Regions from separate parts of the Arthrobacter sp. sptzw32 genome, predicted to be linked through region 3. Evidence: riboswitches for the same ligand, from Rfam matches in the RefSeq annotation. Region 3 holds a riboswitch; each other region holds the start of a gene.
What was found. A riboswitch is a leader RNA that binds a small molecule or an ion and turns the genes downstream of it on or off. The one in region 3 is predicted to bind S-adenosylmethionine.
Positions count from the first base shown of each region.

Region 1: another riboswitch for S-adenosylmethionine. It lies ahead of AC5RVN_RS07295 (bifunctional o-acetylhomoserine/o-acetylserine sulfhydrylase); the one in region 3 lies ahead of AC5RVN_RS02565 (aminotransferase class V-fold PLP-dependent enzyme).
Region 2: another riboswitch for S-adenosylmethionine. It lies ahead of AC5RVN_RS09240 (DUF1737 domain-containing protein); the one in region 3 lies ahead of AC5RVN_RS02565 (aminotransferase class V-fold PLP-dependent enzyme).

Region 1 is NZ_JBNHEZ010000003.1:153,572-163,131, forward strand. Features, by position in the region: gene AC5RVN_RS07285 (MFS transporter) at 1-722, opposite strand, end outside; gene metX (homoserine O-acetyltransferase MetX) at 901-2,016, opposite strand; SAM riboswitch class IV at 2,029-2,144, opposite strand; gene AC5RVN_RS07295 (bifunctional o-acetylhomoserine/o-acetylserine sulfhydrylase) at 2,247-3,572, opposite strand; SAM riboswitch class IV at 3,617-3,732, opposite strand; gene AC5RVN_RS07300 (VOC family protein) at 3,896-4,534, shown strand; gene AC5RVN_RS07305 (HNH endonuclease signature motif containing protein) at 4,790-6,322, shown strand; gene AC5RVN_RS07310 (CPBP family intramembrane glutamic endopeptidase) at 6,343-7,119, opposite strand; gene AC5RVN_RS07315 (DeoR/GlpR family DNA-binding transcription regulator) at 7,191-7,979, opposite strand; gene hutI (imidazolonepropionase) at 8,077-9,288, opposite strand; gene AC5RVN_RS07325 (NAD(P)/FAD-dependent oxidoreductase) at 9,300-9,560, opposite strand, start outside.
Region 2 is NZ_JBNHEZ010000004.1:59,429-68,988, reverse strand. Features, by position in the region: gene AC5RVN_RS09250 (hypothetical protein) at 177-431, shown strand; gene opgC (OpgC domain-containing protein) at 530-2,920, opposite strand; SAM riboswitch class IV at 3,266-3,380, shown strand; gene AC5RVN_RS09240 (DUF1737 domain-containing protein) at 3,394-3,672, shown strand; gene AC5RVN_RS09235 (rhodanese-like domain-containing protein) at 3,669-4,079, shown strand; gene AC5RVN_RS09230 (O-succinylhomoserine sulfhydrylase) at 4,080-5,288, shown strand; gene AC5RVN_RS09225 (DUF1905 domain-containing protein) at 5,290-5,583, opposite strand; gene AC5RVN_RS09220 (glutamate--cysteine ligase 2) at 5,673-6,902, opposite strand; gene AC5RVN_RS09215 (UDP-N-acetylglucosamine 1-carboxyvinyltransferase) at 6,970-8,493, opposite strand; gene AC5RVN_RS09210 (glycoside hydrolase family 25 domain-containing protein) at 8,672-9,499, shown strand.
Region 3 is NZ_JBNHEZ010000001.1:522,757-532,316, forward strand. Features, by position in the region: gene AC5RVN_RS02535 (S1C family serine protease) at 1-857, shown strand, start outside; gene AC5RVN_RS02540 (hypothetical protein) at 901-1,269, opposite strand; gene AC5RVN_RS02545 (FluC/FEX family fluoride channel) at 1,314-1,757, opposite strand; gene AC5RVN_RS02550 (fluoride efflux transporter FluC) at 1,757-2,173, opposite strand; gene AC5RVN_RS02555 (metal-dependent transcriptional regulator) at 2,186-2,899, opposite strand; gene AC5RVN_RS02560 (class I SAM-dependent methyltransferase) at 2,931-3,689, opposite strand; gene AC5RVN_RS02565 (aminotransferase class V-fold PLP-dependent enzyme) at 3,805-5,241, opposite strand; SAM riboswitch class IV at 5,279-5,392, opposite strand; gene hisN (histidinol-phosphatase) at 5,552-6,364, opposite strand; gene rsgA (ribosome small subunit-dependent GTPase A) at 6,413-7,528, opposite strand; gene aroA (3-phosphoshikimate 1-carboxyvinyltransferase) at 7,512-8,903, opposite strand; gene AC5RVN_RS02585 (DoxX family protein) at 8,911-9,459, opposite strand.

The sequences.
Region 1 (9,560 bases), on a different contig from region 3:
TAGCCCTTCTTCTCGACGGTGACTTCCTTGCGGGCTTCGATGAAGATCGGGGCGTCCTGGACCTTGGTGCGGATGTAGTAGCCGACGATCACGATCACGGCCGAGAGCCAGAAGGCGACGCGCCAGCCCCAGCCGAGGAATGCTTCCTGGGAAAGCGTGGCAGAAAGGGTGAACAGCACGCCGGTGGCCAGGAGGTTGCCGAGGGGAACGGCGGACTGCGGCCAGCTGGACCAGAACCCGCGGGACTTGTTCGGGCTGTGCTCGGCAACGAGCAGCACGGCGCCGCCCCACTCCCCGCCGACGGCGAAGCCCTGGACGAAGCGCAGGAACACCAGGAGGGCCGGGGCCCAGTAACCGATCTGGGCAAAGGTGGGCAGGCATCCCATGAGGAAGGTGGCCACGCCCACCAGGATGATGCTCAGCTGCAGCAACTGCTTGCGGCCGAACTTGTCCCCGAAGTGGCCGAAGACAATGCCGCCGATCGGGCGGGCCACGAAGCCTACGGCGTAAGTAACGAAGGCAGCGATGATGCCGTCGAGTTCCGTCCCTGAGTTGGGGAAGAACATTTTGCCGAACACCAGGGTGGCGGCCGAGGCATAAAGGAAAAACTCATACCACTCAACTACGGTGCCGGCCATGGAGGCCGTCACTACTTTCCTCAGGCCTGTGGATTTGACGTCGGTTTCCTCTGGCCGCCGTGCGGCGGAGTGTTCCGTACTCATGTGAACTCCTTCGGCGTCGTCTTCGACACCACTGGGACAGTCTGTAGCGGATGCGTGTGGTTTTGGTCACGAACCGCCGGGTCCCATCGAGTATGGTCCTCCCAAACGCGCAGCTCAACGCCGAATGATGCAGAGTGCATCTGCATTAATGCACACGGGCAGGCTTGTGGGGCCGGGGCTACTCCGAAAGATGGTCCCGCAGCTGGCTCCCCAGCTGGGCGATCTCCGTGAGGAATCCGTCGTGCCCGATGGGTGCCTCGATAAGGTGGACGTCTACCTCGCCGGGGAGGGCACGGGCCAGTTCCCATGACTGGGACGGGAAGTAGAGCCGGTCAGAGTCCACCGCCGCTACAAAGAACCGTGCAGTGCAAGCGGACAGGGTCTGGACGAGGGCTCCACGCCCCCTGCAGATGTCATGGCTCATGAGCGCTTCGGTGATGGCGATATAGCTGTTGGCGTCAAACCTCTGGACCAGTTTGCTGCCCTGGTGGTCCAGGTAGCTTTCCACCTGGTAGCGCCCGCGCGCTGCAAGCTGCTCGCCTTGAAACGGTGATTCGGGAGCCTGCGGCGCACGGCCGAACCTGCCGTCCAGCTCGACCGGAGAGCGGTACGTGATGTGGGCGATCCGCCGGGCGAGGGCCAGCCCCTCCTCGGGGGCGGGGCCGCCGTAGTAGTCGCCGCCGTTGAAGTTGGCGTCCTGCCGGATGGCGAGCGTCTGTGCCTGGGCGAAGGCGATCTGTTCTGCCGTGCTCGCGGCACCAATGGAGATCACGGCGCAGCGCTGCACCCGTTCCGGAAAGGTGACGGCCCATTCGAGGGCGCGGGCGCCGCCCATTGAGCCGCCCAACACGGCGTACCAGCTCCGGATTCCGAGCTGGTCTGCCAGCCGGGCTTCGGCCACGGTGCTGTCCCGCAGGGTCACCAGCGGAAAACGCGAACCCCACGGTTTTCCGTCCGGGGCAGGCGACGAGGGCCCGGTCGAGCCGTAGCAGCCGCCCACAATATTTACGGACACCACGAAGAAGCGGTTGGTATCCACTGGTGCGTCCGGCCCGGCGAGTTGTTCCCACCAACCGGGCTCCTCGGTGTCGCCCCGGGTCACGTGGGTGCTGCCGGTCAGTGCATGTTCGATCAGGACGGCGTTGCTGCCGTCCTCGTTCAGGGTGCCCCAGGTTTCGTAGGCCACAACAACGTCCGGCAGGTAACCGCCGGCTTCGAGCTTCAGCCCGCCGATGGAGGCGTAGCGGACAATGCCGTGTTCGGGGACAGTTGTACGGGTGACGGTAACCGTCATGGCAAGACCTCTTCTACGCGCTTGCCCGCCGTCATATGACCGGCAGGCCAGGTCTTCACCCGGGGCACCCCGCCGCGGAAGGAGGGTTGCCGGCCAGCAAGCCGGGGCTGTCACTGGCACTCATGACCTGGTTCGAGTGTACGAAACAGCCCCTGCCTGCCGCCAAGAGTGTGACTGGTTGTGACTTCCCCGGCCCGTTGCTGCCCCCGGGCGCCCACCCTGTGGGAGGGCTAGGCTCCGGTGGCCTCCTTGGCCGCGCGGAAGCCGGCTTCGAGGTCGGCCAGGATGTCATCGATATGTTCGATCCCCACCGAAAGCCGCACCAGGCCGGGGTTCACGCCCGCCACCACCTGCTGCTCGGGCGACAGCTGGCTGTGGGTGGTCGACGCCGGATGGATCACCAGCGACCGGACGTCGCCGATGTTCGCCACGTGGGAGTGCAGCTCCAGCGCGTCTACAAAACGCTTGCCCGCCTCCGCGCCACCGGCAAGGTTGAACGACACGATGGCGCCGGTCCCCTTGGGGCCGTATTTGCGGCCCCGCTCGTACCAGGGGCTGGAGGGAAGCCCCGCATAGGCGACCGATTCGACGTCGTCACGCGCTTCCAGCCACTGGGCAACTTCCAGGGCGTTGGCAACATGCCGTTCCACCCGCAGGCTCAGCGTCTCCAGACCCTGGGCGATGAGGAAGGCGTTGAAAGGCGACACCGCCGAGCCGAGGTCCCGCAGCAGCTGCACACGGGCCTTCAGGATGTAGGACAGGTTCGCGCCGAGGGCACCGTCTGCGCCGAGATCGCGGGCGTAGACAAGCCCGTTGTAGGTGGGGTCCGGGGTGTTGAAGCCCGGGAACCGGGCAGGGTCCTTGCCAAAGTCGAACTTTCCGGAGTCGACGATCACTCCGGCAATGGCGGAGCCATGGCCGCCGAGGTACTTGGTGGCTGAGTGCACCACAATGTCAGCACCCCATTCGAGCGGCCGGATCAGGTACGGGGTGGACAGGGTGTTGTCCACGATCAGTGGAACGCCGGCGTCGTGCGCCACCTGGGACACGCCTTCGATGTCCAGGACGTCCTGCCGCGGATTGGACACCACTTCGCCGAAGAAGAGCTTGGTGTTGGGCTGGACTGCCCCGCGCCACTGGTCCAGGTTGTCCGGATCTGCCACGAAGGTGACTGAAATCCCGAATTTCTTGAGTGTATGGGCAAAGAGGTTGTAGGTGCCGCCGTAGAGGCTGGGGCTGGCGACGATGTGGTCCCCTGCCTCGGCGATGTTCAGGACGGCAAAGGTCTCGGCGGCCTGGCCGGAGCTGAGCAGCAACGCTCCCAGGCCGCCTTCCAGGCTGGCGATCCGCTGCTCCACCGCTTCCTGCGTGGGATTGCCGATCCTGGTGTAAATGGGTGCCAGCTCGGCCAGGGCAAAGCGGTTGGCGGCGCTTTCAGCGCTGGGGAAGACAAAGGACGTGGTCTGGTAGATGGGAAGGGCCCGGGCGCCGGTGGCACCGTCCGGCTCCTGCCCTGCGTGGATCTGGCGGGTTTCAAAAGACCATCCGTTGGACAAGTAAGGCTCCTTTGACATGGGCCCGGCATGCTGGGAAGCACCGCGGGCCGCGCTTGCCATCCGGCCGTTGCCGGACAACCAGGTCCTCACCCGGGGCACCCCACCGCGGGTGGAGGGTTGCCGGCCAGCAAGCCGGGGCTTCGTGCTGGCACTCATGACCTGAGCTCAGTGTAGGAACGTGCAGACACGGCCGAACAGGATTATGACGAACATAGTCCTCAAGATTTCGGGGACCTGCGCAGAAAAACCAGTGCTTCCACGGGAAAATCCCAGTAAGGGTTGCCTTAGCTGAGAGCCCGATCACAAAGTGCCAAGATGTTGCCATGCGCATGGATCACGTCTCTTACGCCTGTGAACACGATGGCCTGGCTGCCACCACCGAACGTATCTCCTCTGCCCTCGGCGTTGAGGCAGTGAAGGGCGGGGTACACCCGCGGTTCGGAACCCGGAATATGATCATCCCGCTTGCGGGACACAAGTACCTCGAAGTGGTGGAGGTCCTGGACCACCCCGCTTCGGACAAGGCTCCCTTCGGACAGGCAGTGCGTGCGCGGTCTGCCGCCGGCGGCGGCTGGATGGGCTGGTGCGTCGAGGTTGACGACCTGGCACCATTCGAAGAGCGCCTTGGCCGCTCCTCGGTCAACGGAAACCGTAAGTTTCCCGACGGCCGCGAACTGGTCTGGAAACAGATTGGCATCCTCGGTCTGATCGCAGACCCGCAGGTTCCGTACATGCTCAAGTGGGAGGGCGACCCGACCCTGCACCCGTCCAACGCCTACGAAACCAACGTCAAGATGAGCTGCCTGACCATTGCCGGTTCGGCTGAGCGCGTTACTGAATGGCTGGGTGAGCCGGTAGAGAAGCCGCTCGAGGACGTGGCCGTGGAGTGGGTGGCACCGCACGGAACCCCCGGGATCCTTTCGGTGACGTTCGAGACCGCCAACGGAGCCGTCACGATCTGACTGTCCCCGGCGGAGCTGCGGGGCTGCGGGGCTGATGCCCGAGCTTCCGTACGGGCTTCCGTACGGTCGGATATACCAGCTCGCTCTTTCCTGAGCTTCGGCCGCCATCAGCAGGTGACAACGGCGTCACCCGCTGATGGCGGCCGAATCCGTTTCCTGGTGCACCCCGCGGATGACGGCGCGGCAACGGGTAGTTCAGCTGCCTGCGCATCCACTCCAACCGGTATTGTCAGACCCCCTTGCCATGATGGGTGTATGGGAAAAGCGGCGGTAGCGAAGGCGTTTGAGGACATCAATGCCGCCCTTGCCGTGCTTTATGCCGAAGCGGAGGCTCCGGGTTCCGGGGTGGTTGATGGTGCTGATCCGTTGGCTGCCCTGGCCGATGGTTGCCTGGACATCCTCTCCGGCGCGGCCACCGTGGAGGCACGGGTCACAGGGCTGAAGGCCCGGGCGGCGGTGACGTACGCGGACACCGTCCATGCTGTCGCGGCGCCGGGAACCCCGGTGCAGGCGCGAGAGATGGCGGTCGCCGCGGAAATTGGCAGCCTCCTGGCCCTTGGCGGCCGTGCCGCTGGTGCGTTCCTGGCCACCTCCCACGCCCTGGTCACAGGGTTGCCGCTGACCCTCTCGGCCCTGCAAACGGGGACGATTTCGTGGCGGCACGCCCAGGTCATGGTGGAGGAAACCGCCACCCTGGACCCTTCCGGCGCCGCCGCCCTCGAAGCCCACTTCCTGGGCCCGGATACACCCATACCATCCACGGCCGCGCCGATCGGGGACATCCCGGCGTGCCGGTTCAAAGCCAAAGCCCGGATCTGGCGGGAACGCCACCACGCCGAGTCCATCGACCAGCGGCACACCAGGGGTGTGGCCGACCGGCGGATGGAATACCGTCCTGACCAGGACGGGATGGCCTGGCTCTCGGCCTACCTGCCCGCTGACCAGGCGGTAGCGGGCTGGAACCGGCTCACCGCCATCGCCAGGGGTATGCAGGGCTCCAACGAACACCGCACCCTCACCCAACTGCGGGCCGACCAGTTCGCCGGAGCCCTCCTCAGCAGCGGGGACATGATCAGCGGCGGAACCACTACCGGCAGCAGTGACGATACAGGCGCAGACGCAGGCCCGGCTGCAGACTCTGATGCAGGTACAGGAACGCATCGTGGGCCATCGTCATCGATCCGGCCACAGGTACTGGTCACCGTGCCCGTGTTCTCCCTGCTCGGCCTCACCGACGAACCCGCCATGCTGGACGGCTACGGACCCATCCCGCCCTCGATGGTTAGAGACCTCGTCACCAACGGCGCCAACTCGTTCTACCGGGTCCTCGTGGACCCCCGCGACGGCGCGCCACTGGAGATCGGTCGGACCAGCTACCGCCTCACCAAAGCCATGAAGAAAGCGCTCCAGCTCCGGGACGGCAAATGCACGTTCCCCGGGTGCAGCAACAACTCCCTGGACAACGAAGCCGACCACCTCACCGCCTGGCACCACGGCGGAACCACCGGAATCAGCAACCTCGGCCAGCTCTGCCCCACGCACCACCGCCTCAAACACGCCACCGCCTGGAAACCCACCAGGGCCACCAGCACCCAACCGCCGGGCTGGACCTCACCCACCGGCAGGCACTACAAACCCGAACACCACGACTGGGAACCACCACACTTGCCACGCCAACTCCAGACCGTGCCGGAAGACGCTACACGCGGCCACGTGGACTTTGTCCTCGTCGCGCACTCCCCCGGAGAGGACTGCATCGAACGGTTCCTGCACGCGCGCGGCGGTTGACCTTCACGGATTTTGAGCCTTTACCCCAGTCCTATGGCCTTGCCGAACAGGCTGAAGCCGACGAAGGCCACGATGTCCAGCACGGCATGGGCGATCACCAGGGGCATGACGCGGCGCGTCCGGGTATACAGCCACGCGAAAACGAGGCCCATCACCACGTTGCCGATGAAGGGGCCAAAGCCCTGGTACAGATGATAGGTGCCGCGGAGCACCGAGCTCACGACGATGGACAGCGGTACGCTCCAGCCGAACTTCCCAAAGCGGTTCAACAGGTAGCCCACCACGATGACTTCCTCCACCACGGCATGGCGCACTGCCGAGAGGATCAGCACCGGCACTGTCCACCAATACGCGTCGAGCGCACTGGGAATGATGGCCGTAGTAATTCCAAGAGCCCTCCCCGCGGCGTAAAGGCCAAGGGACGGGATACCTATCAGAGCCGCCAGTCCCAACCCCTGGAACAGGTCCCGGCCAGGCCGCTCGAAGTTGAATCCGAGCTTGCGGAAAGCCGAACCCGCGTTGCTGTCACCGGAGGCTGCCTGCCGCTGGTCCGTGAGGAAGTAAATCACCAGCAGCACGGGCACCAGCGCGAAGATGATGTCCAGCAGTTGGTAGGTCAGGTCAAAGTATTCACGAGTGCTCTGGGAGCGGTTGAGCGTGGACGTGCCTTCTGCCAGCGGCGCCCGTGTCATCTTGTCCAGTAGCTGCACCACCGAGTAGACCGCAGACTGGCCCAGGGACAGGCCCAGGACAATCCAGACTTCAATCTTCAAACGACGGCGGGAGGGAACCAGCATGTACCCATCTTGCCTGCAGTTCCTGGTTCCGGGCTGATTGCCCTTACCGTCCGGCTGGCACACAGCTGAAACTAGCTGGCAGCCACAGTCACTTCCGTACCGTTGGCTTCAAAGGCCGCCTTGTCCCGTGCCGAGATTCCTGAATCCGTAATGAGGCGGGTGAAGTTGTAGCCGTCCATGGTGGCAAAGGCGCGCACCCCTACTTTGGACGAGTCAGCCAACACATAAGAAACGCGTGCCCTGCTGGCTAGCAGGGCGTTCACCGAGGCCTCCCCCTCCCCCGTGTTGGTTGGTCCCACTTCAGGGTCAATGCCGTTGACGCCGATGAAGGCGATGTCCAGCACCACCTTCTGCATAATGATGTCCGTGTAAGGCCCCACGAGTTCATAGGAGCGCGGATTAAGGATTCCGCCGGTCACCATGACCTTGATGTTTGGCCGGACCGCCAACTGCCCGGCGATATTGATCGCATTGGTTACTACCGTGAGGGTGGGCTGGTTGGAAGGCGCGTTGAGGTCCTCGCGGGTGGCCAGGATCTGTGCCAGTGCGGTGCTGGTGGTGCCGCCGCACAGGCCGATCACCGCCCCTGGAGCAATCAGTGCAGAGGCGGCCTGGGCAATCTGTTCCTTGGCCTCGGCGTGGTCGTCACGGTTGTACCGGCCCGGCAGGTCGTACGCGAGAGCACCGGTGGTGGCACCGCCCCGGGTCCTGGTCAGCAACCGTCGCTTTGCCAGGCTGTCCAGGTCGCGCCGGGCAGTGGCTGGGGAGACGTTGAGGGTGGTGACGATCTCTTCGACCTCTACCTGCCCGGTTTTGGCAAGGAGATCAAGGATGGCCGTCAGTCGGTCGGTGCGGGTCATGGCAAAGGCCTCCAGCTACTCCGCCACCAGCTCCGATGACGCTTCCTGATCATAACAGGTCACTTACGATCATCTAACGCCATTTTGCTGGTGCTGGTTACCTGGCCCGCTTCCCAGCACGCCATACAGCGTACGTCAGTGGCATGCCCGGGCGGTAAGCAAGGTGCGTCGCAGAGGGTGCGTTGAGCAGCTGAAGGTCCGCCCGGTGACCGACGGCGATCGAACCCACCGCGCGTTCGCCGTCGGTATCGATTCCTGCGTCCTTGTGCAGCGCCAATGCACCGCCGTAGGTGGCGGCCCGGACGGCTTCATGGACGCTGAGGCCCATCTGCAGCACTGCCGTGGTGACGCAAAAGGCCATGGAGCTGGTGTAGGACGTGCCCGGGTTGCAGTTGGAGGCCAGCGCCACCTGGACTCCGGCGTCCAGCAGGGCCCGTGCAGGCGCGAGCGGCTGGCGGGTTGAGAGGTCGCAGGCCGGCAGGCAGGTGGCCACGGTGCCGCGCCGTCCGGTTCCGGCGGCATCATCCCAGGCGGCCCAGGTTCCGGCGAGCGCGTCCACGTCCTGCTCCGCAAGGTAGTTCACGTGGTCCACGCTGGCGGCGCCGAGTTCCACTGCGAGCTGCACTCCCGGCCCCTCGCCCAGCTGGTTGCCGTGCACGCGCAGGCCGAGCCCCGCTTCGCGGCATGCCAGCAGGACCCGCCGGGACTGCTCAGCCGTGAAAGCGCCCTTTTCACAAAAGACATCAGCCCACTGCACGTATGGCCGGACGGCGGCCAGCATCGGACCACAGACGAGTTCCGTGTAGTGGTCTGGATCCTGCCCGGCAGGCACCAGGTGTGCTCCGAGGTAGGTGACCTGGTCGGCCACGGTGGAGGCGATGCGCGCACTCCGGGTTTCGTGTTCAACGTCCAGGCCGTAACCGGTTTTCGTTTCGATGTAGGTGGTTCCCTGGGCGACAGCTTCGTCAATGCGGGCCAGCGCGAGGCGGGTGAGGTCGAAGTCGGAGGTTGACCGGGTGGCGTCCATAGTGACGGCGATGCCCCCGGCGGAATAAGACTCCCCAGCCATCCGCGCCTCGAACTCCGCCGTCCGGTCACCGGCGAAGATCAGGTGGGTATGGGAGTCCACCCAGCCGGGGAGCATGGCACGGCCTCCGGCGTCGACGGCGTCGTCCGCGGCAGGTGCGTCGGCCGCGGCGCCGATCCAGGAGATCCGTTCCCCCTCAATCACCACCGCAGCGTCCCGCAGGACCTGGTGCTCCAGGTCCTGCGTCATCAGCTCGGCGATATTGGTGATCAGCGTACTCATAGTGCCATTCTTCAGCGCCGGACGGACCAGCGGGTTGCCGCCAGCGCCTGCGCTGTCCGGGATGCCGGACTGTCGTCGGTTCGGCCCGAGGCGCTGCTGGTTGTGTCGAGGCCGGCGAGTATTTGCCCTGCTGCCAGTTCCGCCATCGCGGCCGATGTCTGGAACCCATAGCCGCCCTGGCCTGCAAGCCAGTAAAAGCCGGGGGCTTCGGCGTCGAAACCGGCCACCGGGATACCGTCCGCCGCTTCGGTCCGCAACCCGGTCCAGGCACG
Region 2 (9,560 bases), on a different contig from region 3:
CTTGCTGAATGTGTAGCCTACTAGTAAGGTCTACATTGTAGATAAGGCACTAGCACCGCCCCAGCTATCCGCTCCAAAGGAGCTGATCATTACTCCATGGCCCCGTGCAGGGCATTGAGTCTCTCGCTGCTGTAGCCGAACGGCGGTACACACGCACTTAGCGAAGGGACGCCGTCATGGCACATTCGCAGTTCGATATTTTTCTCCAAGAAGCCACTTACCTGGACCAGTCCTCTGGCCACAACCTCAATGACGACCGCCTCTACGGGCTTTACACCAGTTGGTGCTACATCAACCAGCAGGTCCCCGGGAGGGAAGCCTCTTTTTGGGCAGCCATGAAACACCGGATCACCCCCGGCTGCAACGGCCTCCGCATGAAGGGCCCGGCCGCCACTGACTACATCCTGGCGAGTTCCCCGGGGCTCGTATAGGCATCGAAGAACCAGAAAGGCGTGAAGCGCTGCCCAGCCGGCAGCGCTTCACGCCTTTTGTTTTAGTTATTTGCCTCCGGCGGCCTTCAAAGGTTTCCTTAGGTGGGGATGAACCGGAAGAGGAATCGGGTGCGGACCATTACCCACAGCAGTCCCAGCACCAGTGCGTAGGCTGCGGTGTTCAGCAACACGTCACCCTGCCGAAGAGCCGGAATGTTGGCGATTACGGCGATGAGCGCTACGTGGAGGATGAAGACGTACAAGGTTGCCCGGCCCAGGGGAATCAGGAACCAGCCCAGGGCCCGTTCCACCGGCTTCCAGTAAGCCGTCAGGAAGGCGTAGGCGGCCACCACCAGGACCATGACGTTGAGGAGCCGGCCCGGAGCCAGATACGTGCGGCCAAAAAAGAGGTCGTACATGGTCCTGTACGCCGCATCCGGCACAAGGCCGAGCCGCACATCGAAGCCGTTGGCCAGATACGGGTTGCCCCAGGACAGGAAGGCGAAGACGAGCGCTGCCGCCGTGCACGCCAGCACGATCCCCGTGTGTCCGGCGAGCCAGGCAACCACCCTGTGCCGGTGGAACCCAGCCACCAGGCCGATGACAAACAGCACCTGCCACACCAGCAGCGGGAACGAATCCTCGAACTGGGAAGGCAGGATGCGGAACCGCGTCACCGCTCCCATTGCATACACGGCCAGGGTGGCCGCCAGTACCCACAGGGTTTTGCCGCGGTTAAGGGCCGCCAGGATCAGTGGGCTGGCAAGGAGCAGCACTACGTACAGGCCCATGATGTTGAACTGCCACGGGCCGACCTGCAGCAGCAGGATGGCCGGCAGGACCTGGGGCGGCACAGGAAACTGGAACAGTGACTCCATGCCGGCGTACAGGTCGTAGGTGCGGCCGGCGGCGTCGGACCCGGCCCCGCCGGTGCCTTGGTCCACGAACGTGGTTAGGGTGTCGGTTTGGAAGAAGGGCAACAGCGAGGCCAGGAACACCCCCAGAAGGACCACCAGCGCCGTGAGGTACAGCTTTCCCGCCCGCCGCGAGGTCAGGTCCACCACCGTCCCGAAGTCTTCCTTGACCCTTGGTCCGTACACCATGCCCACCACCAGGCCGGAGAAGAGGACAAAGAGCTCCGCCCCGGACACGAAGCCCACGGCCTCCTGGGTGAGCAACTGAAACAGCGACGTCATCCCCAGGTGGTTGACCACCACAAAGACGATGGCCAGTCCCCGCAGCAGGTCCACCCGGGAATCCCTGGAGGAGGAGTCGGCGTAAGCCCACGCTGTTGCCGCGTTCACGCGCCGGGGAACCTGCCATAGCGCCACGAGCAGAATGACCAGCGCCGCGGCAACAGTCCAGGAAGCAGGGCCTGAAAGGGTGTTGGCCCGCACGTGCCCGCTGCCTGCCACAACCTCCGTGACCGGCCCGGTGACCAGCGGGGAAGCCTGCAGCCTCTGCCGGGCTGCGTCTGCGATGGCAGGGTTCCCGGTGAGCAGCCAGTTGATGCCAGCCACACCCGTGTCTCTGGTGTTTGTGCGTTCATCCCACACCACCGCGGCGGTCCTGGTGAATTCGGTTGATCCTGCGGCGCCGAGGACCTGGTCCCACCAGGAGGCTTTGATCTCCATTTCGGTGGCGCCGCCGGACGCCGGGCTGTAGAAGGCGGACGTCTGCAGCAGGAACGGCTTATCTTTACCCTCCGAATACGTTGCGTAAAAGTTTTCGCTACCCGATGCAGTAAGCATTTCCTGAAGTTCGCCCTGCCGGGGAACGGTATTGACGGGCGCCCCGCCGGCCGTGTCGTCGTGGAATGCTGTCAGCCCCACCCAGTCCACCGCCTCGTCCCCCGGATAGTAAGGGCTATAGGCCGCGTCCGAGCCGTCCCACGCGCCGTCGCGGTTGGTATCGAGCAGGGCGAAACCTTCGCTTCCCGGCACCGGCACATTCCGGTGCCGGTTGAAGGGGTAGTCCTTGCCCAGGTAGGGCTCCCACACCATGGCGGTACGGCCGCCGTCGAGATTGTTGAAGGCTGCGGCGACGGCCTGGAAGGCGGACCGGTAGGCGCTGGGCTGCTGGCCCCATTCCACCCAGCTGGCATTCATGTCGGGGGCAAAACGGATCAGCACGTGGCCTTTGAAGTTGCCTGTCAGATCGGCCACTTCGCCGGCGAATGCTGAAGCGGTGTCTGCAGTGATCTGGTCCAGCGGAACCGTGGGCTGCACCGTGAGCATTGCATGTGCGCCTTGTTCACCTGACTGTTCCAGGAAGCCCCGGATGTCATTTTTCTCCGAGGCGCGGAACGGGATGGCTATGTCGTGCCCGAGCAGGGCCGGTGAGGCACCCAGGCGGCCGGCGAAACCGGCAGCGGTGTCCTCGCCCCATTCCAGCACAGCGCCCAGCAGCGGCTTGCCGTCGCCCGGAAAGGTCTCTGCCGCACGGGCTGGTCCCGCCGGCAGCACTATCAGCAGGACTGCCATCAGCATCAAAACAAGGAAGGCGGCCGTGGCGCGGGTCAGGACCAGCAAGCCGTTGCGGGAAGTCCGGGCAGGCAGCGGGCTGTTGTGCCCGCGCTTGGGCGCGGCGGCTGATGACGTGCTGATGGGACCCCCCGAAGCTGATACTCCAATGACGGGGCGGCCTGCCCCAAAAGAACTTTATCCGGCGTCAATATGTGCGGCACGCCAGGTGCCTTGACGCCGGAGCGAGTCCCGCCGTCGTGGGTTACCGAAAGTGACGTGCCGGCCGCTCAGCGGGCAGGGCCGGTTCAGTTACGGAACATGACGACGACGGCGGTGCGGGCATGCCCGCCAAGTGTTACGTTTTTTGGGAGTAATGAGTACCGGTGCCAAGCCCTGACTAACCGGTCGGCAACCCTCCTTCCGCGGCGGGGTGCCTCAGGTGAATACTCGGCATATCGACCGAATCGTGTTGCAAGCGTGAGAGAAGGAGATCCGTCGTGTCTGACGCACCTGCCCCTGAAGAGAGACTTTCGTACCGGCTCGTCACCGGCCCGGACGACCGGACATTCTGCGAACGGATTTCGGCCGCCCTGGCCGAGGGCTACGTGCTTCACGGCAGCCCGGCCGCCACCACCAACGGCGGCCAGGTGATAGTGGCGCAGGCCCTGGTCCTTCCGGCAGCCATCGCCTCCGCTGATGCCGCCGTTGCCACCGCGGTGGATAACCTAGAGGCCGCCGGCGAGGACCTCGAGTTCGACGGCGAGGGCCACGCATGAGCTACGCGGGAGACCTGACGCCCCAGGAGGCGTGGGACAAACTGGAGCACGGAGCCATCCTCGTGGATGTGCGGACCGAGGGCGAATGGGCCCACATCGGCATTCCTGACACCAAGGCCACCGACAATGATCCGCTGTTCATCCAGTGGACGTTTCCGGGCGGCATTCCCAACCCCGACTTCATCAGTTCCCTCACCCAGCAGGCGCCGGAAGACTCATCGACGGAGCTGATCTTCCTGTGCCGCTCGGGGCAGCGGTCCATCGCGGCTGCGATTGCTGCCACCCAGGCCGGTTTTACGTCCTACAACGTGCTGGAGGGCTTCGAGGGCGAGCCGGACCGCTACGGCGAACGCACCGTCAACGGCTGGAAGAACCGCGGCCTGCCCACCAACCTCGGAAAGAACTAAGTGACCTTCAACGAAGACGCCGCCGGCTGGAGCAGCAACACCCAGGCCGTGCGCGGCGGGCTGGACCGCACCAATTTCCAGGAAACCAGCGAGGCCGTGTTCCTGAATTCCGGGTTCGTGTACGAATCCGCAGCCGCTGCTGAACGGGCCTTCACCGGTGAGGACGAGCGCTTTGTGTACTCCCGCTACGGCAACCCGTCCGTTGCCACCTTCCAGGAGCGGCTCCGCCTCCTCGAGGGAACCGAGGCATGCTTTGCGACGGCGTCGGGCATGTCCGCGGTCTTTACCGCTTTGGGTGCCCTGCTGGCTGCAGGTGACCGCGTCGTGGCCGCCCGGTCCCTGTTCGGTTCCTGCTTCGTCATCCTGAACGAGATCCTGCCGCGCTGGGGTGTCGAAACGGTTTTTGTGGACGGGCCTGACCTGGAGCAGTGGCGCTCTGCGTTGTCCGAGCCCACCACCGCTGTGTTTTTTGAATCCCCCTCCAACCCCATGCAGGAAATCGTGGACATCGCCGCGGTCAGTGAGCTGGCACATGCCGCAGGTGCCACTGTGGTGGTGGACAACGTTTTCGCCACTCCCCTGCTGCAGCGCTGCGGCCAGCTCGGCGCCGACGTGATTGTCTACTCCGGCACCAAGCACATCGACGGCCAGGGCCGGGTGCTGGGCGGCGCCATCCTGGGCACCAAGGAATTCATTGACGGCCCGGTCAAGCAGCTGATGCGCCACACCGGTCCATCGCTGTCCGCCTTCAACGCCTGGGTGCTTACCAAGGGCCTGGAAACAATGGCCCTCCGCGTCAACCACTCCTCGGCGTCAGCCCTGCAGCTGGCCGAATGGCTGGAACAGCAGCCTGCCGTGAGCTGGGTGAAGTACCCGCTCCTGAAGTCGCACCCGCAGTACGAGCTGGCGGCCCGGCAGATGAGTGCCGGCGGGACGGTCCTGACCCTGGAACTGGCGACGACGGGTGCCCGCTCGGGCAAGGAGGCTGCCTTTGCGCTGCTGGACGGCCTCCGCATCATCGATATCTCCAATAACCTGGGCGACTCAAAGTCCCTCATTACCCACCCCGCCACCACTACTCACCGCGCAATGGGTCCGGAGGGCCGCGCAGCCATCGGCCTGAGCGACGGCGTGGTGCGGCTATCCGTGGGGCTGGAGGACGTGGACGACCTGATCGGCGACCTCGAACAGGCGCTGAAGCAGATTTAGCCTAGACGGAGAGCTGGACGGCAATGCCGTCACCTGCACCGACCTGCGCTTTGTCCCTGATCTCCTTCTTCACCGGCAAAAGGTAGGAATCGCTCTTGGTGTCCCGGAACAGCGAGGTCTGCCAGGAGTGCTCTCCGACCTTCGCGGTGACCTTGATCGAGCCGAATGCCGTCCCGGCACCTGCAGCGCGGACCCGGATGTCATCAGCGATGTCCGGAGGCAGGGTCACAAAATGCCATCCTGCCTCACCGGGGTACAGCCAAAGTTCTGCTTCAAAGGAATACGAGGCCGTCACCCGCCGAGTATGGCACGAACCCGTTACTTGTGACCCGCGCTTCACAGCTGAGCTGGTCCTCGAGGACGCCCTGCTGCCCTTCCCGCCTACTAGGGCTGACGAACCCGCAGCAGATCGGGCGTTTCTTCGACCTTCGACAGATCCAGGGTGCCACGCATCGTCACCTCTACCGCATGCCTCACCACTGCGCCGAAGCCCAAATCCTCAGGTGCTGCAGCGGCCAAAGCTCTGTCGCGGATGCGGCGCTGTTCAGCTGCCCCAGTTCCACGGGCAATGACGTCCTCCACCCCTTGCCGGGCAAGGGAAAGCTCGCCCTGCTCCTGCAATACCGGCGCGAGATAGTCCACCAGTGAACGCACTACGTCTGCGGCGCGCGCCGGCCGGAAGGAGCCGAAGTCCAACAGCTCTCCGCTGAGTCCTCCGCTGCTGGCCTGCCAGGAGGCCATCCGCAAGAGTACGGTGGGCACCGGCGCCGGATCGATGCCCTGGCGCCACTCACGGCCCGCCGTCTCCACGAGCGCACGGACGAGAACGGCAAGAAGGGCTGCATCCTCGGCCCGGAGGCAAACGTCTGCCACACGGACCTCCACAGTGGGGTGGTTCCGTGACAGTCGGGCATCGAAGTAGAGCATCCCTTCGTCCAGCATGACTCCGCTGTCCAGCAGCCGGGTGACCACGCGTCGATAGGCAGAATAGGTCCCATAGATCCCGGCTGGACCGGCAGTGGGCCAGCGGTTCCACGCCTGGGTACGGTAGCTCTCGAAACCGGTCTGAAGTCCGTTCCAAAAAGGCGAGTTGGCACTGACAGCGGTCAGGACCGCAAGCTTGTCCCGGATCCGGTCCAGCACGGCCACGCCCTCGTCAGGGGACTCAACGTAGGTGTGGACGTGGAAGCCGCAGGTCAGCTGCTCCTGTGCGGTCAAGCCAAATCGTTCCAGCATCCTGGCATAGCGGGGATCGGGAGTGGTATGGCTCGATAACCCGAGGGGCGAGGTGGCCAATGCCGCCACCCGGGCATTGTTCTGCCTGGCAGCGTTGTCAGCGAGCGTCCGCCCTGCCCGGATTTGTTCCAGCAGCACACCGTACTCCAGGCAGGGCCGCGTCTGCGTCTCAATCTGCTCCAGCTTAAGTTCGGCACTCAAGCCCATCCCGTCGTCGTCGTAAACGGTTTTGTCTTCCGTTTCGAGGTCCCGAAAGTCATCCGGGGCGTCGTCGGCAGCCACCCTGCGGCCGGAAAGCAGGGCATCAGCGAGGGCGAGCGGCTCCCCGCTCTCCGGGTCAACGATCAGGAGCTCTTCCTCAACGCCGAATGTACGCATACACACATTCTGCGGCAGGTAAAGGTTTTTGGACGGTCCTCAGGACTTCATGACGAAGCGTGAATGCTTAGTCCTGGAAGTACTCCACCTTTGCCCCGATGGCATTCAGCCGCTCGGCCAGGTCCTCATAGCCGCGCTCGATGACGTAGATGTTCCGCAGCTCGGACACGCCCCTGGCCGCGAGCATGGCCAGCAGCAGGCAGGCTGCGGGGCGCAGTGCCGGCGGACAGCCAACCTCCGCCGCGCGCCACTTGGTGGGCCCGTTGACGTAGATCCGGTGGGGGTCCAGCAGCTGAACCTGGGCACCCAGCCGGTTCAGCTCGGTCAAGTAGATGGCCCGGTTTTCGTAGACCCAGTCGTGGATCATGGTCTGGCCGCTGGCGTTGGCGGCTATGACTGCGAAGAAGGGCAGGTTGTCGATGTTAAGCCCGGGGAAAGGCATCGGATGGATCTTGTCCTCCGGCGCGTGCAGCTCGGACGGCTTGGTGGTCACGTCCACTAGACGGGTCCGTCCGTTGCGCGCCATGTACTCGCCGGAAATCTCCAGCTGCTGGCCCATCTGCTCCAGCGTAGCCAGCTCAATTTCCATGAACTCGATGGGGACCCTGCGGATGGTCACTTCAGAGTTGGTCACGATGCCGGCGGTGATGAGGCTCATGGCTTCAATTGGGTCTTCCGACGGGAAATACTCAATCTCCGCATCGATCATGGGACGTCCCGTGATCTTCAAAGTTGTGGTGCCGACGCCGTGGATGGTCACGCCCAGCATCTGGAGGTAGAAGCAGAGGTCCTGCACCATATAGTTGGGGCTGGCGTTGCGGATCACGGTTGTTCCCTCGCGGTGCGCCGCTGCCATGATGGCGTTCTCGGTGACAGTATCGCCGCGCTCCGTCAGCACAAAGGAACGGTCCCGGCTGTCGGCTTCGGGGGCCTGCACGGAATAGAACCCTGCGGTAGCTTCCACTGTCAGCCCGAACTGGCGCAGTGCCTGCATGTGCGGTTCAACTGTGCGCGTGCCAAGGTCGCAGCCGCCCGCATAGGGGAGCCGGTACTGCGAGGATTCATCCAGCAGCGGCCCCAGGAGCATGATGACGCTGCGGGTGCGGCGGGCGGCCTCAACGTCCATGGCCTCCAGGTCAAGGACGGCAGGCCTGCGGAGCTGGAGATCGGAGTCGTTGAGCCAGGTGCACTCGACTCCGATGCTGCTGAGCACCTCAACGATGCGGTTCACTTCCTCAATGCGCGCGAGGCGGCGAAGAACAGTGGTCCCCCTGTTAATGAGGCTTGCGCACAGCAGGGCGACGCCGGCATTCTTGCTGCTGTTGACGTCCACGGCGCCGGACAGCGTCTGGCCGCCTTCGACCCGAAGGTGCGTCATCTGCGGTTTTCCCACGTTGACGATGCTCCGGCCGAAGATTGCCTCCAGCCGCTGGATCATTTTCAGGCTCAGGTTTTGCTTGCCCTGTTCCATCCGTGCGATGGCACTTTGGCTTGTTCCAAGCTCGGCTGCCAGCTGGCCCTGCGTCCAGCCTTTCTCGCCCCGGGCATCCCGGAGCATGGCGGCAACGTGTTCAGTAGTTTCCTGCGTCATGCCGAAAAATATATCATGAATGAGTTACCGAGGGCCTATTTAGTAGCCAGCCGCGGCCTCTGGGAGAGCGTTTACCCACTACATGCGATAGAAGTCCGCTCCAACGGTTGTTGACCTTGCCCGCCTAACCGGAGGAAACTGGAGAAGTCCTCTTCCTTCGAAGGCGGCGAAGGTGACAATGAACCGGACCCAGGGAACTGAAGCGGCACTAGGGCTGGCGGCTCTGCTGTTCGCTGTCCTGCTGTTGCTTCCGGCCTGGCCCGCCTCCGCGGCTCCCTCCCCCGGGGAAAGCACGCAGTCGACGCTGGGCAACGATATCTCCTGGCCACAATGCGGCAAGCCTTTCCCGGTTGGCCAGGCTTTTGCCATCGTTGGCGTGAACAACGGTCTGGCGAACAACACAAACCCATGCCTTGAAGAGCAACTGGAGTGGGCGGCAGCCTCATCCGGCATCACGCCCCAGCCAAAGGTGTCCCTTTACGTCAACACCGCCAACCCTGGAAGCAGCGGCTCGTGGTGGCCAACCAGCAACGAGTACCCCATCGGATCCGCCGTCCATAACCCCTATGGCTCCTGCGAAGACAAGGACTACGGGAAGGCGTGCGCGTACATGTACGGCTACGCGAAGGCGTTCGACGACGCCTACATCCGCGGCATTACCAACCCCTCCGACTACTTCTGGTGGCTTGACGTGGAAACCGAAAACAGCTGGTCCGCCACGGACAAGGATGCGAACCGCGCTGTGCTGGAGGGCATGGCGGATTTCTTCCACAGCATCAACGTCAAGGGAGTCGGAATCTATTCCACCGGCCTCCAATGGGGCCGGATTGCGGGGACCGTCAGCAGCTCGAGCAGCCTTTACTACCTGCCCGGCTGGCTGGCCGGTGCGCGGACGCTGACCGGCGCCAAAGCCAATTGCTCAGATCCGCCGTTGACCGCCGGCGGCCACGTGGTCATAACCCAGTTCGTGTCGCGTAAATTCGACTACAACCACTCCTGCGTCTGACCTTGCGCCCTGCAGTCAGCCTCCTGCGGGCGGCCCGAACGTTTGATGTGTAGGACAGCAG
Region 3 (9,560 bases):
CGCGCCGCAACGGCCGCATGCGTGTAGGAGCCGGTTCGGCCGTGCTTTTCACCGAAGACGGCTACCTTCTGACCAATGCCCACGTGGTAGCCGGTACCCAGCGCGGGCACGCGGTGTTCGCCGATGGCAGCCGGATGGAGCTGGAGCTTGTGGGCGCCGATCCGTTGTCCGATCTTGCTGTAGTTCACGGCAGACCACCGCGGATACCACCGGCGCAGTTCGGCGCTGCGGAGTCTTTGCGGGTAGGCCAGCTCGTGGTGGCCGTGGGCAACCCCTTGGGCCTGTCCGGTTCGGTGACGGCGGGAGTAGTCAGCGGTCTCGGCCGGGCCATTCCTGTCTGGTCCGCCGGCAACAGGCGGGTCATCGAGGATGTCATCCAAACAGACGCCGCGCTGAACCCGGGCAACTCCGGCGGAGCGCTGGCGGATACGCACAGCCGAATCGTTGGCATCAACACTGCAGTTGCAGGTGCCGGCCTTGGCCTGGCGATCCCCATCAACGCCACCACCCAGCGCATCATCTCGGCCCTGCTCAAGGATGGACGGGTACGCAGGGCCTACCTTGGCCTCGTCAGCACGCCAACCCGGCTCACCCCCAGTGCCGTCATCAGAACGGGCCAGCGGGATGCGCTGCGGGTGGTGGAGGTGCTTCCCGGTTCTCCGGCGGACAAGGCAGGCCTGGCAGCAGGGGACATCCTCCTTGCCGCCGGCGGACGCCCTGTCAGCGATGCCGAAAGCCTTCAGCGGCTGCTCTTCTCGGACGCCATCGGCGAACCCCTCCAGCTCGCGGTGCTCCGGGACGGCACGGAAATCCGTCTCATCGCCGTCCCCGAAGAGATGACCAGCAACGGAAAGTAACGTGCACGGTGCGGTGGCCGCAGATGCCGTGGCTGGTGTAGCGCTAGTCCTGCCCCGGCACGTCCGCAATGCCCACGAAACGCGTGCCGACGCCGTCGAACTCGCTGCGGACGTATCCCTCGCGCACGCGCGGAACATCCTCAGGCCGATGGTGGCCGCACACAACGTAGGTAAAGTCGGGCCACCACTTCTTTGGCCGCGCTGCTTCTTCGTATCCACAGACGGCGCACTCAAGATGGACCCAGACAGCCCGCTTGCCGGTACGGTTGGCGCGGGACTGGACCAGCCAGGGCGGCGGGTTGTCCAGGATCTCGCCCAGTTCGGCCTCGGTCATCCACTTTGGAAGGCCGTGGCGCTGGGCCATTTCCATCGGTACATCAAGGGCAATGGCCGCGTCACGTCTGCTAATCATCACCATCCACCATACGGGAGCCTGCCAAATCGTCAGCGGCTGCGCTAAGCGGCCAGCTTAAGGCCGGCCCCGGCAGCGCCAAAGCCGAGGATAAGGTTGGCCGCCACATTCCACATGGCGGAGCCGAACCGCGCTTCAGCCAGCAGCCGCACCGTCGCCGTGGTCCAGGAACTGAAGGTGGTGAGACCGCCTGCCAGCCCCGTTGCCAGTGCCGTCTGCCATTCCGGAGCCAGCCCCAGCTTCAGCGCCATGGCGTGGGAAACGCCGATGAGAAAGCAGCCCAGGACGTTCACCAGCAGCGTGGCCCAGGGCCAGTGCAGCCTCGCCCTGGCCTTCCAGCCGCGACCGGGACCGGGACCGGGACCGGCAGGGGAAGCACCAACCGCATTGGCGGTCCGGATGGAGGTGTGATGGGCGAACCAGCTGTCCACCGCGAAGCGCAGAAGGGCTCCCGCGATGCCGAACAGGCCCACCAGAACAGCAGCCATCACGAGGGGGTACCAGGCAAGCTTTCGTGGCGCCGGGCCACCAGCGTGCCGAAACGCCATCCCACGCCGGCCGCGGCCAACCCCAGAACAACCGACAACACCAGGTAGGCCACCCACAACACATGCGCCCCCGCCCGGGCCAGCTGGTCCACCGAAAACACCACCGCAGAAAACGTCGTGAAGGACCCAACCAGCCCAGGCCCCAGCCCGGCCCGCAACCAGAACGCGGTATGCGGCCTGGCGATCCAGACAGTAGTCAGCGCGGCCAGCACGAAGCTGCCCGCCACGTTGATCCACAACGTGGCCCACGGCACCGAGCCAGCAGCATCCGGGAACACCAGCCCCAGTCCGTACCGCAGTTCAGTGCCGAGTAGGCCTCCGGCGGCAACAGCAAGCCACGCGCGGCCTGCCGGCATGCCGGCGTGCATTCAGCTCTCTCCCAGCAGGCAGCCCGGGTGCGGATGGTCGCTGTGCACCCACAGTGCCGAGGTGATTTCGTCCGCGAGGTCATAGTCCCTGGTCCTGCCCGCATTCCTGATCCGCACTACCAGGGCACCGCCGAACGGCTTGCGGCCCACCACCTCCACTTCGGCGTCGAGGTCAATCTCCTCCGCGGAAAGGTAGCGGAGCAGGTCCGGGTTTTCGTCGCTGATCCGGGTGATCCGGCCGGTATGGCCCTGGTCCAGCTCACCCATCAGGTGGGCCGGAGGCATCAGCACCTTCCCGTCCGCCGTGGGAATGGGGTCGCCGTGCGGATCACGCTGCGGGTTCCCAAGTTTTTCGGCAACGCGCTCAATAAACGTGTCTGAGACTGCGTGCTCCAGCAGTTCAGCTTCGTCATGGACCTCATCCCAGCTGTAGCCCAGCTGCTGGACAAGGTAGGTCTCAATCAGGCGGTGGCGCCGCACCATGGACAGTGCCAGCCTAACGCCGGCGTCCGTGAGCGTGATGGCACTGTAGGGCTTGTGGTCGACAAGCCCTTGGTCCTTCAGCTTGCGGACCATCTCGGAGACTGAAGAATTGGCAACACCGAGCCGCTGAGCCAGCTGGGAGGACGTGATGGGCTTGTCCTGCCACTCAGTGAACGAATAGATGACCTTGACGTAATCCTCGATGGAGGAGGAGGGCGCGCTGGTCTTCACAGCTCCAAGCCTACCCGTTGCCCGTTTCCCGTCACGCTTTGAAGGCCCGCCAGGTGAGCGTCAGGTAGGGCAGGTCAAGCTCTTCATCCTGGCCGTGTCCCAGGTGCTCGTGGAGGTACCAGTCCAGGTTGGCCAGCACCTTGTCCCGGATTGCTTGACCTGCGCGGAGGTAATAGCTTCGCGACTTGGTGAGTTCCACCAGGTCCGTGGTGGTGACGCGGTCCTGCCAATGGGTCACATGGCCCTCAAGCCCCTTGAACTCCGGTCCCACGAGCGGGCGGAAGTCCGGTTTGTACACGTCCCCGGCGTGCATGATCCGGGAGAGCCGGTGGACCCAGGGAACCGATGTATCCAGCTGGTTCCAGACCAGTCCCAGCGTTCCGTTCGGACGCAGGACGCGTGCCAGTTCCGTGCTCGCGGCCAGGGCATCGCACCAGTGCCAGGCCTGGGCAACACTGACGACGTCGAAGGCCTCCGGTGGCAGGCCCGTTGCCTCTGCGGTGGCATGGACCGCCGTGGCGCCGGGGTAGTGCGCCTGCAACTGTTCGAGCATGTCGGCGGAGGGGTCCAAGGCGGTGACGGTAAGGCCCAGGCCCAGCAGCAGTTCGGTGAACTTTCCGGTGCCGGCTCCGGCGTCGAGGGCGTCAAGGGCTCCCTGCGGCACCAGCCACTGCGCGGATTCTTCCGGGTAGCCAGGGCGGACCTGCTGGTAATGCCGGCCACCGTCCTGGAAGCTCTGGCCGAGCTCCCGTCGCCGTCCGTGATCAAGTTTGGGGCCGCCCCGTACCACGTGTGGCCTCCTTCGCCTGATGCCCTGGGTATCCTTCGAATTTACCGTACCCGTCGTGCCGGCAAGGCCAGAAGGCAGAACCAGCGGGCAGCAACAGGAGCTCCCGGCAGGGAGCTCAGTCGTCGAGGCAGGGGGCCGCGCCGGCGGTTCCCGGCGTGTTGGGGGCCCAGTGCGGGTAGGTGCGGGTGTCGTTGGCGGGGACCCAGCGCCCGGCGTCCACCACGTAGTCCCACCCAAGGCCGTGGCGGCGCAGCGACTCGATGCCGGCAAGGAGCCGTTCGGCATCCTCAAGGCGTGAGCCGACGCCGAAGCTGGCGCGCAGTGAACCGGAGGGCAGGCCGAGACGCTTCAGCAGCGGGTGGGCGCAGAAGCGGCCGTCGCGCAGGCCCACACCGTGCTCAGCAGACAGGTAGGCGGCCACCAGTCCGGCGTCGTAGCCTTCCACGGAGAAGTTGACCACGCCGATGGTGTCCGTGTCCGGGTTCGTGTCCTTGAAGATCGTGTGGACGGTTACGCCGTCGATCCTCTGCAGGCCTTCCACCAGGTACGAGCGGATGGCGGACTCGTGGGCGTGCCACTGGTCCTGGTCAAGCCCGGCAATCACCTGTGTGGCGCGTGCCAGAGTGGCTGCGCCCAGGACGTTGGGGGAGCCGCCCTCGTGGCGGGCCGGGCCGGTGGCCCAGCTGACGCCGTCGAGCCTTGCTTCCTTGACGGCGCCTCCCCCTGCGAGATGCGGCGTTCCGGCGTCCAGCCAGTCCGTGCGTCCCACCAGCACGCCCGCGCCGAACGGTGCGTAGAGCTTGTGGCCGGAGAAGGCGAGGTAGTCCACGCCGTCTGCTGCGATATTGATGCGGCGGTGCGGTGCCAGCTGGGCGGCATCCACCACAATCCGTGCGCCGTGTTCGTGGGCCAAAGTGGCCAGGATCCGGACGGGAAGGATTTCCCCGGTGACGTTGGAGGCACCGGTGACAGCAAGCAGGCTCACGCCGCCCTGCTCCAGTTCGGCGCGGACCGACTCGATGGTCCCGGCGATGGTGTCGGCGGCGACAATGCTGCGGTGGGGGACGCCCTGCCACGGAAGCAGGTTTGCGTGGTGCTCGATGTCCAGGTACAGGACGTCGCCGTCGGGCCGGCCATCCGTTTCCGGCAGGCATCCAGCCAGCAGGTTCAGCGAATCAGTGGTGTTCCGGGTAAAAATCACCGAATCATCCGGACGGCCGCCCACGAATCCGCGCACGATGTTGCGGGCGTTTTCATAAACGGACGTGCTGATCTGGGACGCGTAGCCGGCTCCGCGGTGGACGCTGGCGTAGAACGGCAGGATCTCGTTGAGGTAGGCCGAGACCACGGAGAGGGCGGGAGCAGAGGCTCCGTAGTCGAGGTTGGCGTACCGGACGTGCCCGCCGGAGATCAGCGGCGCCTGGATTTCGGCGCCGGTGACGGCGGAAAGCGGCCGCCCGGCAACAGCCCGGCGGGCGTCGAAGGCGGCAGCATCAGACTGGACAAATTCTGGCTGGGCGGCGGCGTTGGGGGAGACGGTGGCAGTAGTCACGGGCAGACCTCACTCTGAAAGGACTCCCAGCACCGGGAATCCGCGCTTGCCGCATCCGTTCCGGACCGGCCTGGTCGTCACCCGGGGCACCCCACCGCGGTTGGAGGGTTGCCGGCCAGCAAACCGGGGTTTCGCGCTGGCACTCGTGACCTGGTTAAGAGCGTAGGACATGCAGCAGGAAGGTTCGAAGCCGGCTGGAATGTTAAGCGTTTTGTTACGCACCGACTGAAAAGTCCCGCTATGGCCGAAGAAAACGACGGCGGGCGCCTCCTTGGGGAGGCGCCCGCCGCTGATTGTTCGATGCAGACGCTTAGAGGAGATCGTCAAGGTCAGGGTTCAGCCGGCGGAGAACCTCGGAGTGCAGGATGGAATTTGTGGCCAGCGCGTTGCCGCCAAAGGGCCCGTCCTCACCCTCCAGGGAGGTGAAGCGGCCACCCGCCTCGACCACGATCGGCACAAGTGCCGCCATGTCGTACAAGTTGAGTTCGGGTTCGCAGGCGATGTCCACCGAGCCTTCAGCCACCATGCAGTAGGACCAGAAGTCGCCGTACGCACGGGTCCGCCAGACATCCTCGGTAAGGCCCAGGAAATTGTCCAGGCTGCCGCGTTCCTTCCAGCCGCCCAGGCTCGAGTAGGACAGCGAAGCATCGGACAGGTTGGCGACGTTGGAGACGCGGAGCCGGGTGGCGGCCGCCAGTGACCGTCCCATGTAGGCGCCCATGCCCTTGGCCGCCCACCAGCGCTTTCCCAGGGCCGGTGCGCTCACCACTCCGACGACGGGCTCGCCTTCATCCACCAGTGCGATCAGGGTTGCCCACACGGGGACGCCGCGGACGAAGTTTTTGGTGCCGTCGATGGGGTCGATGATCCAGCGGCGGGACCCGTGGCCGGTGCTGCCGAACTCTTCCCCGAGCACGGCGTCACGCGGGCGGGACCGGGACAACTGGCCGCGGATGGCTTCTTCTGCGGCCTTGTCCGCGTCGGTGACCGGCGTCAGGTCCGGCTTGGTCTCCACGTGGAGGTCCTGGGCCTTAAAGCGGCTCATGGTCTGGTCATCCACGGAGTCCGCCAGGACGTGGGCCAGGCGCAGGTCATCGTTGTAGCTTGAAGCGGGTTGGATCATGGTTCCAAACTACCGTCTGTGCGGGGTTCTGCTGGGAGGTCGGCCTTGTCAGTTGACGCTTCCCAGTTCCTTGGTCTCCTGCGCCTCCAGGCGTGGGTCGGTGCCCAGCAGGCGCCGCAGCGAAGCGAGCCGTGCTGCCCCCGTGGCGCCGGCGTGGCCGCCGCCCACCCAGGCGTCGAGTCCGCAGTTCACCGCGGTGGCGGTGTGCTTGCAACCGCGTTCGCAGTCCTCGATGCCGGGGGAGAGGTCCGGGAAGGAGCGCAGGATCCGGTCCGGATCCACGTGGGCCAGGCCGAATGAACGGATGCCGGGGGTGTCGATGATCCAGCTGCCTACAGGTGCGTCTGCCAGTCTCAACGCCAGCGCCGACGACGAGGTGTGGCGCCCGCGCCCCGTCACGGCGTTGACCCCGCCGGTGGCCCGTTCCGCGCCGGTCAGGGCATTCACCATGGTGGATTTGCCCACCCCTGAATGCCCCAGCATGACCGTGACTTTCTCATCAAGGTACGCGCGGAGCTCAGCCACGGCTTTGCTGTCGAGCCGTGCGGAGAGTCCGTCGTCGGAACGGGCATCAATGCCTGAAGCGCTGGAGTCGGCAGTGCGGCTGATGATCACCGGGAAGTCCAGGTGCGTGTAGTTGGACAGCAGGTCCGCCGGATCCTTGACGTCCGCCTTGGTGACCAACAGGATCGGCTCGATCCCGGCGTCGTATGCCGCCACCAGGGCACGGTCGATGAAGCCGGTGCGCGGCTCGGGGTTGGCCGCAGCCACCACAATCACCAGCTGGTCCGCGTTGGCCACCACAGCCCGCTCCACCGGGTCCGTGTCATCGGCGCTGCGCCGCAGCAGGGTCCGGCGGTCCTGGATCTTCACCAGCCGGGCCAGGGTGTCCGGTTCGCCCGAGACGTCACCTACAAGGGAGACGAAATCCCCCGCCACCACCGGGTTGCGGCGCAGCTCCCGGGCCCTCGCGGCTATGACAACCCGTTCGTTTCCTGAGTCCTCGCCCACCACTGCCGTGTAGCGCCCGCGGTCAACGGTGATGATCCGGCCGGTTACGGCGTCGTCGTGGCTGGGCCGGTCTTTGGTGCGCGGGCGCGAACCCTTTTTGCTGGGCCTGATGCGGACATCGGATTCATCCCAGGAGTCAGTGCTGCGCGCCACTGGTGGTACCTTCCGCGCGGGCTGTGGCCGGCCCTGCCTGGGCCAGCATGTCCGCCCACAGCCGGGGGAAGTCCGGCATCGTTTTCGCGGTAGTGGCGATGTCCTCCACCTGCACGCCCTCCACTGCCAGGCCAAGGATTGCTCCGGCCGTGGCCATGCGGTGGTCGGCGTAACTGCGCACGACGCCGGCGTGCAGCTGGGCGGGCCGGATCACCAGACCGTCACTGGTTTCCTCGGCATCACCGCCCAGGCGGTTGATCTCGGTGACCAGCGCCGCCAGCCTGTCGGTTTCGTGGCCGCGGAGGTGCGCTATGCCGCTGAGCCGGGAAGGGCCGGTGGCCAGCGCGCAGAGCGCTGCCACGGTGGGGGCGAGTTCGCTCGTGTCCGCAAAATCGGCGCCCTTGATTTCAGGTCCGCCCGTTACGGTGAGGACGCCGTCCCGAAGCGTGACGTCCGCGCCCATTTCAGTGAGGATGGTCCGCCAAAGGTCTCCCACCTGCTGCGTCTGTTCCGGCCAGTCCGGGATGCGGACTGTTCCGCCGGATGCCAGGGCAGCGGCCAGGAAGGGACCGGCGTTGGACAGGTCCTGCTCGATCCTCTGGTCGAAGGCGCGGATGGGTCCCGGGGCAACAACCCAGTGGTTGGGAACCGAATCGTCAACAACAACCCCGGCTTCGCGCAGGACGGCTACGGTCATGTTGATGTGGTCGAGGCTCGGCACCGGCTTCCCGACGTGCTCAAGGTGCAGTCCTTCGGTGAACCTTGCGCCCACCAGAAGCAGCGCCGAAACGAACTGCGAGGACGCGCTGGCGTCGATGACCAGGTGGCCGCCGCGCACCTCTCCGGTGCCTTCCACCACAAACGGCAACGACGACGGCGCCCTGCCGCCTTCGGCGGTGACCGCCACCCCCAGCGCCTTGAGAGCTTCGATAATGGCCCCCATGGGCCGGTTACGGGCGTGGGGGTCGCCGTCGAACTCGCTGGCCCCGTTACGGAGCGCCGCCAGCGGCGGAACAAAGCGCATCACCGTGCCGGCAAGGCCGCAATCTATCCTCGTGGAGGACGGTGCCGCACCCGCCGGGAGCGGGACCACTTCCAGGTCCGGACCGAACGCGCCGTCACCCGGGACCTCCGTGATGGTGGCGCCCAGCTGCCGGAGCGCATCAATCATCAGCGCCGAATCCCTGGAATGCAGCGGCGCGCGCAGGCGTGACGGGCCCTCGGCCAGCGCTGCAAGTACCAGGTACCGGTTGGTCAGCGACTTTGAGCCCGGAACCCTGACAGTGGCATCGACAGGCCGAGATGCGAAAGGCGCAGGCCAGTGGGGAAGGGACGTTCCTGCGTTGTCCTGGGTGGCGGCGGCTGCTGCGGTCATGTCCTGCTTATGCCCCCGTGGCCTGTTCAACGGCGCGGCGTACAGCCTTATCAGCTTTGTTCAGCTTCTTGTTGGTGGTCTTCCTGGCGTCCGCGGCAAGGTGCGCGGCACCCTTCCTGGCATCGGCAGCCAGGTGCTCAGCGCGCCAGGCCAATCCCGGCTTGCCGTTGGTGTCAACAGACGCCAGGAGTGCCCCGCCGCTCAGCGAGAGGTTCTTCAGCAGCTGGCTGCGGCGGTTCCCGCGCCCTTCCTTGCTGCTGATGTCCGCACTGCGCCATTCAACGAAGGTGTTGAGGAGGGAAATGACGGTCAGCACGGTGGCCGAAAGCCGCGAAAACTTCCCGAGCCCAAAGAGGACACCCGCGCCCACCTGGGTGCCGCCGATGACCCGGGCCAGCGTTTTCTCATCAGTCCGGAACGGCAGCGCCGCCGTGGCCTTGCTCAGAAGCGGTGACAGCTGCTGCGCAGTGTCATCGGCATTTTTGAGCTTATCCATTCCGGCAAGAACAAAACTGGAGGCCAACATTGGCCGTGCGAGAGTGCGGACAAAGGACATGAATTTCCTCCTGGCTGGACGAACCGCGTCGGGTGCGGCGAAGTCGGTTCTAGTCTTGCACTTTTGGGGAATATTTGCCCGGGGGCCGGGGTTATCGAAAC